One region of the Gordonia sp. KTR9 genome, then DNA from elsewhere that is predicted to be linked to it. Evidence: riboswitches for the same ligand, from Rfam matches in the RefSeq annotation. Region 1 holds a riboswitch; the other holds the start of a gene.
The links. Region 1 has a riboswitch for cyclic di-AMP ahead of KTR9_RS16490 (C40 family peptidase). Riboswitches for the same ligand answer to the same signal wherever they lie in the genome.

Region 2: it holds a riboswitch for cyclic di-AMP, as region 1 does, so the genes downstream of both, KTR9_RS06560 (transglycosylase family protein) here and KTR9_RS16490 (C40 family peptidase) in region 1, are expected to answer to the same signal.

What each region holds. Positions count from the first base shown of each region.
Region 1 is NC_018581.1:3,509,775-3,514,355, reverse strand. Features, by position in the region: gene KTR9_RS16495 (DEDD exonuclease domain-containing protein) at 1-1,288, opposite strand, end outside; gene KTR9_RS26990 (hypothetical protein) at 1,535-1,765, shown strand; cyclic di-AMP (ydaO/yuaA leader) riboswitch at 1,873-2,103, shown strand; gene KTR9_RS16490 (C40 family peptidase) at 2,120-2,803, shown strand; gene KTR9_RS16485 (NlpC/P60 family protein) at 3,036-4,073, shown strand; gene KTR9_RS16480 (hypothetical protein) at 4,080-4,581, shown strand, end outside.
Region 2 is NC_018581.1:1,279,512-1,284,092, reverse strand. Features, by position in the region: gene KTR9_RS06575 (flavin reductase family protein) at 1-393, shown strand, start outside; gene moaA (GTP 3',8-cyclase MoaA) at 407-1,495, shown strand; gene KTR9_RS06565 (MoaD/ThiS family protein) at 1,507-1,755, shown strand; cyclic di-AMP (ydaO/yuaA leader) riboswitch at 2,013-2,196, shown strand; gene KTR9_RS06560 (transglycosylase family protein) at 2,203-2,823, shown strand; gene KTR9_RS06555 (molybdenum cofactor biosynthesis protein MoaE) at 2,989-3,435, opposite strand; gene KTR9_RS06550 (MogA/MoaB family molybdenum cofactor biosynthesis protein) at 3,432-3,923, opposite strand; gene moaC (cyclic pyranopterin monophosphate synthase MoaC) at 3,916-4,428, opposite strand; gene KTR9_RS06540 (hypothetical protein) at 4,434-4,581, opposite strand, start outside.

The DNA.
Region 1 (4,581 bases):
TGACCCGCGGGGAGTAGTCGGGGACCGTCTGCGGCTGCGCGGTGGCCGCTCGGCACGACCCGGGGCGTCGCCTCCCGTCGGCATCGGGACACCAGTGGTAACCGTTGGCGCCGAGCCGCTTCGTACACGTGCGGAGACCGGCGGCCGTCGAGATCACATCGGCGACGGTCGCCGCACCGGTGCGATTCCCGACCGGGCCGATCGACTCGTCGGTGGGTGTGCGGCTGACTTTCAGACGAGGGAACCGCTCCTCGGTCAGGGTGACCCACCATCCCTTGTGCGGCTGTGTCGACCGCCGGTTGTACGCCGGCGCGTGTGCGCCGAGCAGCCGCAGTTCGCGTACCGCAGCCTCGAGCGGGTGGGAGCATTCCACGATGTCGACCCGCTGCGCGAGGAGCACCATCTCGGCGATGCGGCGGCGGGGGTCGCCACCGGTGAAATACGACCGGACCCGACGGCGTAGGTCCACCGCGGTACCGACATAGAGGACCTCGTCGGACGGGCCGCGGAAGAGGTAGACGCCGGGACGCGAGGGGATGCGGTCGGCGAGACCGCGTTTGGCCCGGAGTCGCGGGTCGGTCCGCGGCAGATAGGACGTCAGGTCGCCGACGGTGGCGATGCCCTGGTTGCCGACGCGCTCGAGGAGCCGGTGGAAGACCTCCACCGTGGCGCGGGCATCGTCGAGTGCCCGGTGCGTGGGGCGCACGGAGACGTCGAACAGGTCGGCGAGGGCGCTGAGCTTGACTGTGGGCGCCTCGTCGCGCGTGAGGATGCGCCGGGCCATGGTCACCGTGCACAGACTCAGGCTGAACGTCCACGGGAGCTGGAGCCGGATCGCGTTCTGGCGCAGGAAGCCCATGTCGAACCGGGCATTGTGGGCCACCAGGATCGAGCCGCGGGCGAACTCGAAGAACGAGGGCAGTACCGACTCGATCCGCGGTGCGTCGGTCAGCATCGCGGTGGTGATGCCGGTGAGGGTGACGATCTGGGGCGGGATGGGTCGACCGGGGTCGACCAGGGTCGCGAACTCGCCGATGATCTCGCCGCCACGGATCTTCACCGCGCCGATCTCCGTGATCCGGTCACGGGCCGGATCGGAGCCGGTGGTCTCGAGGTCTACGACGACGAGGGTCGTGTCGAAGAGTGAGCGGTCGCTGAACTCGTTCGACGACTCGCCGGTGTCCCCCTGATCGGCGGCCTCCAGGTCGGCGAAGGTGAGCTGCCCCGCGGAGGAGCCGGCCACGCTGGTCTGCGTCACCCGGCGAACATTAGTTCGATCCACCGACATCGCGATGACGGCACACCGCGAACTCGGCCTGTGGCTGGTGTGACTGCTGGGTCGACGACTGTTCGACGGGATTTGTCGGTGGGTGCTCCTAGTCTCCACCTGGACGTGAGAAATGCGGTGCTCTCACGGTGACCACGACCCCTACGAGGGCCGACACGGCCCCGCCTCACCAGATGAGATGGAGATCACACCATGTACGTCGACTGTGCACGATGCCCCGCCCGTCCCGTCGCTTGCGACGGGTGCATGATGACGGTGCTGTTTGGCGGTCCGAGCTGGGACGATATGCCCGACGAAGGTGGAGTTTCGGTAACGGCGGCGACGGTCGAGGCGGACGCCGAGATCGACCTCGCGATCGACGTTCTGCAGGCTGCTGCAATGGTGACGAGTGGCGCTGCACGATCTGCAAGATCGGCGAAAACCGCAGTTCAGGCACCAGATCGACGCGCCTCTGTGACGGTCCTCAGGGCCGGTTGAAAAGCGGCCGAGGTTTGGCTGTCTGTCGCTTAGTGGACAGAGCGCATCCGATTTCGTAACCTTTCTGAGACCTTTGCGGAGCGTCCCGCTTCAACAGAAGTGGTCCGCAGTAGTCACCGCTCAATCGCCCTTGCGGCGAACCGGGGAACCACAACCTTCGGGCGGGCTCGTCGGAGCGCATCACCACGGATGCGTCTCAGCGAATCCGTTCCGAATCGGGGTGAATCGCGTTGCCACGCATGAGTGTCCAGTGGATACCTCATGCGCGAAACACGCGTAGGGCCACTCTTCCGGCCCGAACCCGACAGCTAACTCGGTCGGCGGTAGAGGAAGATCTGAAGGAGAACTCGCTTCGTGGCCAAACATCGTTTGGAACAGCCCAATCGTGGCAGCACGGTCGCCAAGAAGGCGGTGATCGCCGGATCGATCACGCTCGGTTCGCTCGCCGCAGCCGCCGGCCCTGCTCTCGCCGCCCCGGTCCACACCCCGCTGGGGACTTTCGAGATCCCGGCCCTGCCCGGTGCGAAGGCCCCGGACGCCAAGCCCGCACCCCCGGCGACGCCCGTGAAGAAGTCGCCCGCGGCCACGGTCGAGATCCCCAACCTTGGACAGTTCACCGTGCCGGGCATCGCCCCTGACCAGATTCCCCAGCAGTTCCGTCCGCAGGGCGGCGCGCCCCTGGGCCAGCCGCAGCTGACCGCGGGTGAGAAGGCCGTCAAGGCCGCTGAGAGCAAGATCGGCTCGCCGTACTCCTACGGTTCCGCCGGCCCCAACGCATTCGACTGCTCGGGTCTCGTCTACTGGTCCTACAAGCAGGCCGGCAAGAACATTCCGCGCGACAGCTACGGCCAGCTCGGCGGCGGACGTGCGGTGTCCTACTCCGAAGCCAAGCCGGGCGACGTCATGATCTTCAACGGTGGCGGCCACGCCGGCATCTATGTCGGCAACGGCCAGTTCGTCCACTCGTCCAACTACGGCACGCCGGTCAAGCGCGACGCCGTCAAGGAGTGGACCCTGACGGGAATCCGTCGTTACTGACGACAACCGAACACGGACAGACTGAGCACGAGGGTCTCGGGACGGGCGGATCGCGTGGATTGCGATCCGCCCGAACCAGTCCAGGGGGCCTGTCGGCGCCCTAGGGTGGTCGACGGGACGTGGGGCACGGGTGACGGGAGGCCCGGGTTGCTCAGGATCGACGAGCACACACGAGGGAGTGAGTAGGACCGTGCTGATCGGGGAGGGGCGGGCTCGCGTCATGCGGCCACCCATGCGTTCGCGTCCGCTGATGTTCGCGGTCTGCGTCCTGTCGGCGCTCGCCGTGCTCATACCGACGGTCTCCGGTGGTGTCGGGGACGCCCGTGCGGTGCCCGCGCGCTCGGCCGATCAGCTGCTCGACCGCTACAAGCAGCTCGGCATCGACGCGGAGAAGACCACCGAGGCGATGCACAACGCGAAGATCGAGTACGACAAGCAGCGCGGCATCGTGGCCACGGCCAAGAGGGCGGCGGCCGAGGCACAGCAGACGCTCGACAGGAGCCGCGCCCAGCTGGCGGTGCACCAGAACCGCGTCGACGCCATCGTGCGCGCCAGCTACCAGGGCGCTCGCGTGAGTGGCCTCTACGCGGTGATGATCAGCGACTCGCCCCAGGCACTGCTCGACCAGATGTCGGGCCTGGACATGATCTCGCGTCAGGCGTCGGCGGATCTCACCGCCATCAAGAAGGTTCGCGCACGCACGGAGATCGCGAAGAAAGACGCCGAGCAGACGGCAGTGGCGGCCTCCGAGGCGGTCTCCCGCGCCGAGCGGGTCCGCGGTGATCTGCAGACGAAACAGGCCGACCTGCAGCTCCAGGCGATCCAGATCCGGGCGATCTACAAGTCCATGACCGGAAAGCAGCTCGCCGCGCTGCGCGGACCGACCTTCGACTTCGATCCGCGTCTGGTGCCCAGGGGTACCGCGGCCGGACTCATCGCGGTACAGGCCGCGCTGACCCGGATCGGTGATCCGTACGTGTGGGGCGCCACCGGACCGAACTCATTCGACTGTTCCGGCCTGATGGTCTGGGCATTCAAGCAGGCGGGCAAGACCATCCCGCGGTCGAGCGAGGCGCAGATGGGTGGCGGGACCGCCGTCGACCGCAACGATCTGAAGCCCGGCGACCTGATCATCTACTACCCGGACGCGCATCACGTCGGCATGTACGTCGGCGACGGATATGTCATCCATGCCTCGACCTTCGGCGTCCCGGTCAAGGTCGTGCCGATCGACGAGGCAGGCCCGTACAACTCCGCTCGCCGGTTCTAGTCCACGGTGATCTCGCGGCGTCGGCGTGCCGGCCTGTCGTCGGCGGTCGTCGCGCTGGTCGTCGTCGGCACGTTCACCGGATGCGGCACGGGTGATCCGCTGGGGGGAGCGAGCCCATCGGCAGGAGCGGAGTCGACGCCGAGTTCCGAGGTCAACGTCTACGAGCGTGATCGTGCCGCGGGGGTGACCAGGCTGCTCGACTCGCTCACCGAGACCGTGCGTTCCGGCGACATACGGGCGATCGGGACCCTGTTCGACACCGCCGCCACCCCCGCGTTCAAGAACAGATTCCTCACCGCGACCAGCACGTTCGCGCCCCGCCGGTTCACGCCGCGCAACGATCGTTCCGGCACTCTGCGGTTCGCAGGGTTCCGGTATCAGCTCGCGCCCACCGAGGAGGCGGAGGTCCTCGTCCCCGGCGAGCTCCAAGAACTCCTCGACGCCGGGGGGAGTTCCGACTCGTGGGTGGCACCGGTGGAGCTGCGCTACGCGCTCGGCGGCGAGACCG
Region 2 (4,581 bases), 2.2 Mb from region 1:
AGTTCGTTCACCACCGTCTCGCTCGATCCGCCGCTCGTCTCGGTCTGCGTCCAGAACACCTCGACGACCTGGCCGCGGATCCGCACCGCACCGGCGATCGGGGTCAGCGTGTTCGCCGGCGACCAGATCGAGCTCTGCAAGCAGCTCGCGGGATCGTCGGAGCACCGCTTCGACGGCATCACCCCGTTGAGCACCGATCGGGGCGCGGTCTTCGTGCCCGACGCCGCCGCGCACCTGTCGTGCACGATCCACAACGAGATCCAGGCCGGCGACCACACCGTCGTGCTCCTGGAGATCGAGTCGCTGCGCGCCGATCCCGGCGTCGAACCCCTGGTCTTCCACGCCAGCACGTTCCGTGCGCTCGAGGCACGGAAGGATCCCACCCGGAAATGAGTCTCTGCGCAGCATGAACACCGTCGGCCTCGGAATCCCATCGCCTGTGTCCCCGCGGGACGCAGCGGCTTCCGACGCGCCGGCCGAGGGTCCGCTGCGCGACACGTTCGGCCGGGTGGCGAAGGATCTCCGGGTCTCGGTCACCGACCGCTGCAATCTGCGTTGCTCGTACTGCATGCCCGCCGAGGGCCTGGACTGGATGCCCACCGACCAGGTGCTGTCCACGGACGAACTGATCCGGGTGCTGACGGTCGCGGTTCGCGACCTGGGTATCGACCGCATCCGGTTCACCGGCGGTGAACCCTTGCTGCGGCGCGATCTGGAGGACATCATCGCGGCCGTCGCCGGCCTCCCCCAGGCCCCCGAGATCGCGATGACCACGAACGGACTCGGACTGCCACGACGGGTGGCGAGCCTGGTCGACGCCGGCCTCGACCGCATCAACATCTCGCTCGACACCATCGACCCCGCCCGATTCGCCGAGATCACCCGGCGAGACCGGCTGACGGACGTGCTCGACGGCCTGGCGGCGGCGCGCCGCGCCGGACTCGACCCGGTCAAGGTCAACGCCGTCGTGCCCGCCCGCGCGGATCTGGCGGGCGTTCCGGACCTGCTCGCGTACTGCCTCGAGCACGGCTACGAGTTGCGGATCATCGAGCAGATGCCCCTCGACGCCGACCACGCATGGCAGCGAGCGCAGATGGTGACCGCCCGTGAGATCCTCGCAACGCTGCGTGAGCGCTTCACCCTCCTGCCCGATCCCGCGCCGCGCGGGAGTGCTCCGGCCGCCACGTGGCTCGTCGACGGTCACCAGGGATCTCACGGGCCCGCACGCGTGGGGGTCATCGCGTCGGTCACCGAGCCCTTCTGCGGGGACTGCGACCGCACCCGGCTCACCGCGGACGGGACGCTGCGCAACTGTCTGTTCGCGACGTCGGAAACCGATGTCCGCACCGCTCTGCGCACACTCCCCGACGACGAGATCGACGCCGCGCTCGCACACCTGTGGCGCGGCAACATGTGGGCCAAGGCGGCCGGTCACGAGGTGAACGCCGCGGGCTTCCGGCAACCGGACCGACCGATGTCGGCGATCGGCGGCTAGGCTCGCGTCCGATGCAGCTCACAGTCCGATTCTTCGCCGCCGCGCGCGCCGCGGCCGGCGCCGAGGAGAGAGTCGTCGAGATCGACCCGACGACCACCCTCCGCGTCCTGGAAGAGACCCTCGCCGCCGGAAACCCCTCCCTCGCCACAGTTCTCGAACGCTGCTCGTATCTGCGCGACGAGATCGCGTTCTCCGATCGAACGCGCGCACTCGGCACGTGCACGACACTCGACGTTCTCCCGCCGTTTGCCGGTGGCTGACGCCACACCGGGCTTGTGACCTTTGTCACATAACGGTGGAGTAACAGGATGGGCACGGGACGGCCACTAACCCGTTGAACTGGGATGACGCCCAAAGTGGGTCGGAAGACCCGGATCCGGGCCGAAAATCGCTTGCGTTCAGCCAGGTGATTCAGTCCAACGAACGACGTACTGTACGAAGCGTCCTCCTCGGAGGTCACGACACAGCAACCAAGACATAACGTCCCACCGGCCGCGCCGAGCCTCGTTCCGCCGGTGGGAACGACAAGCAATCTAGGAACGAGGACGGGGGACCCAACCTCATCCCCTGAGACCGGACACCACACCAGGTGTCCTCGGGGTTAAGTCCCGGAAGCCGCGGCGACCACCGCGACGACCGGGGCCGAGCACCTCTCGCTCGAACCCGACAGCTGACTTCGTAGGCGCGTGGAGAGAGGAAACACATACATGTCCGGACGTCATCGCAAGCAGACGACCAGCACGGCCGCCAAGACCATCACAAAGGTCGCCCTCACCGGCGCAGTCCTCGGCGGCGGAGCAGCCCTCCTGGGCACCGGTACCGCCAATGCGGCCACCGACGCCGAGTGGAACCAGGTCGCGCAGTGCGAATCCGGTGGCAACTGGGCCATCGCGACCGGCAACGGTTACCACGGCGGCCTGCAGTTCTCGCCGAGCACCTGGACCGGCCACGGCGGCGGCGAGTTCGCCCCGACCGCAGACCAGGCCTCCCGCGAGGAGCAGATCGTCGTCGCCGAGCGCGTGCTCGGATCGCAGGGCAAGGGCGCCTGGCCCACCTGCGGCACCGGTCTCTCGGGTTCGACCCCGCGCAGCGCGCCGACCGACACCCCGCGTGAGATCGCCCCGGTGCTCCCCGGCGGCAACGGCAGCGTCGACCTGGCCAAGACGACCGACGACGTCGCCAAGCAGGTCACCGACGCCCTCACCGAGGCCGGCGTCAGCCCCGAGATCAAGAACCTCTGGCAGGCGGCCAAGGACAGCGGTGTCTCGCTGAACCAGGACCAGATCAAGTTGTTCAACGACAACAAGCACCTGCTGCCCAACCCCTGATCCGGGACACAGACGAAGGGCCCCGCACGATGAATCATCCGTGCGGGGCCCTTTTCCAATGGTTTCGACAAGCTCAACCAGCGGGGGTCGGCTCAACCAGCGGGGGTCAAGCTCGACCAGCGGGGGCCAGGCTCGACCAGCGGGGGTCAGGCTCAACCAGCGGGTCTATGCCGAATTGACCCACTCGTCGGTGCCGTCGTCGAAGAACTGGTGCTTCCAGACCGGCAGCCGGGACTTGACCTCGTCGACGAGACGCGAGCAGGTCTCGAACGCCGCCCGACGATGGTCGGCGGCCACCGCGACCACGAAGGCTATGTCGCCGATCGCGAGGTCGCCGACCCGGTGGGAGACGGCGACCGCACGCACGCCGTCGACCGCTGAGACCTCCTCGACGACGTCGGCCAGCACCTTCGTCGCGGTGGGATGCCCGGAGTAGTGCAGGGCGGTCACCCTTCGCCCGCCGTCGTGGTCACGGACGGCGCCCACGAAGCCGACCACCGCCCCGGCCTTTCCCTCGGCGGCAGCGGCGACCATCGCCTCGTGGGCGGCCAGCGTGATCGGCTCGTCGACGACAGCGGTGAGCACCACGCGGGTGCCGGCGTCTCCGGTCATCGGTGGTCGCCTCCGCGAATCTGATCGAGTGCGTGGTGGACGACGCCGGCGAGCACGCCCAGCCCGTCGCGAACCCCGCCGGTCGAACCGGGCAGGTTGACGACGAGCGTCCTCCCGGCCACCCCGGCGAGCCCGCGCGAGAGGACGGCGGTCGGCACCTTGGGCAGGCCGGCCGACCGGATCGCGTCGGCCAGACCCGGGATCTCGACGTCGAGGAGCGGCCGGGTCTGTTCCGGAGTCCGGTCGGTGGGCGTCAGACCTGTTCCGCCCGTGGTGATCACGAGGTCGACCTCGGCGTAGATCGCGGCGCGGACGGCATCGCCGACCGGTGGGCCGTCGGCCACGACGTCGCATTCGTCGACCCGGAAGCCCTGCTCTGCGAGCCATGCCTCGATGATCGGGCCGGACCGGTCGGCGTAGACACCGCTGCTGGCGCGGTTCGACGCGACGACGACACGCGCGACGCGTGGTGTTCCCGGATCAGTCATCGGCCGGGTCAGCCGGGTCGCGGTACCAGTCGCCCGACTTGCCTCCGGTCTTGGCGAGGAGGCGGATACCGTCCATCTGCGCGCGTCGGTCCACGGCCTTGACCATGTCGTGCAGTGTCAGGCCGGCGACGGCGACCGCGGTCAGCGCTTCCATCTCGACGCCCGTCTGACCGGAGGTGGCCACGGTCGCGGTCACCTCGATCGTCTCGGCACCGATCGCGAAGTCGACCTCCACCGACGACAACGCCAACTGGTGGCACAGCGGAATCAGCTCGTCGGTCCGCTTGGCCGCCATGATCCCGGCGATGCGCGCCGTGGCGAGCACATCCCCCTTGGGCAGCCTCGACTCACTGAGGAGGCCGATCACCTCGGCGGTGGTGTGGAACGTGCCGGCGGCGACAGCGCGACGCTTCGTCGACGGCTTGGCCCCGACGTCGACCATGCGGGCCGATCCGGAGGCGTCGAGGTGGCTCAGCCGGGAGCCGCCGTCGCCTCCGGTGGGCATCGACGTCAGCGGTTGACGACGGTCTTCGACTGCACGAACGGCAGCTCGTCGACCGGAAGCGGGAACTCGGTGTCGCCGAACGGCGACAGCGCACCGGAGATGTGGGTCGCGAGTTCGGAGACGGCGTGCTCGGCGGCGTCACCGTTGTCGTCC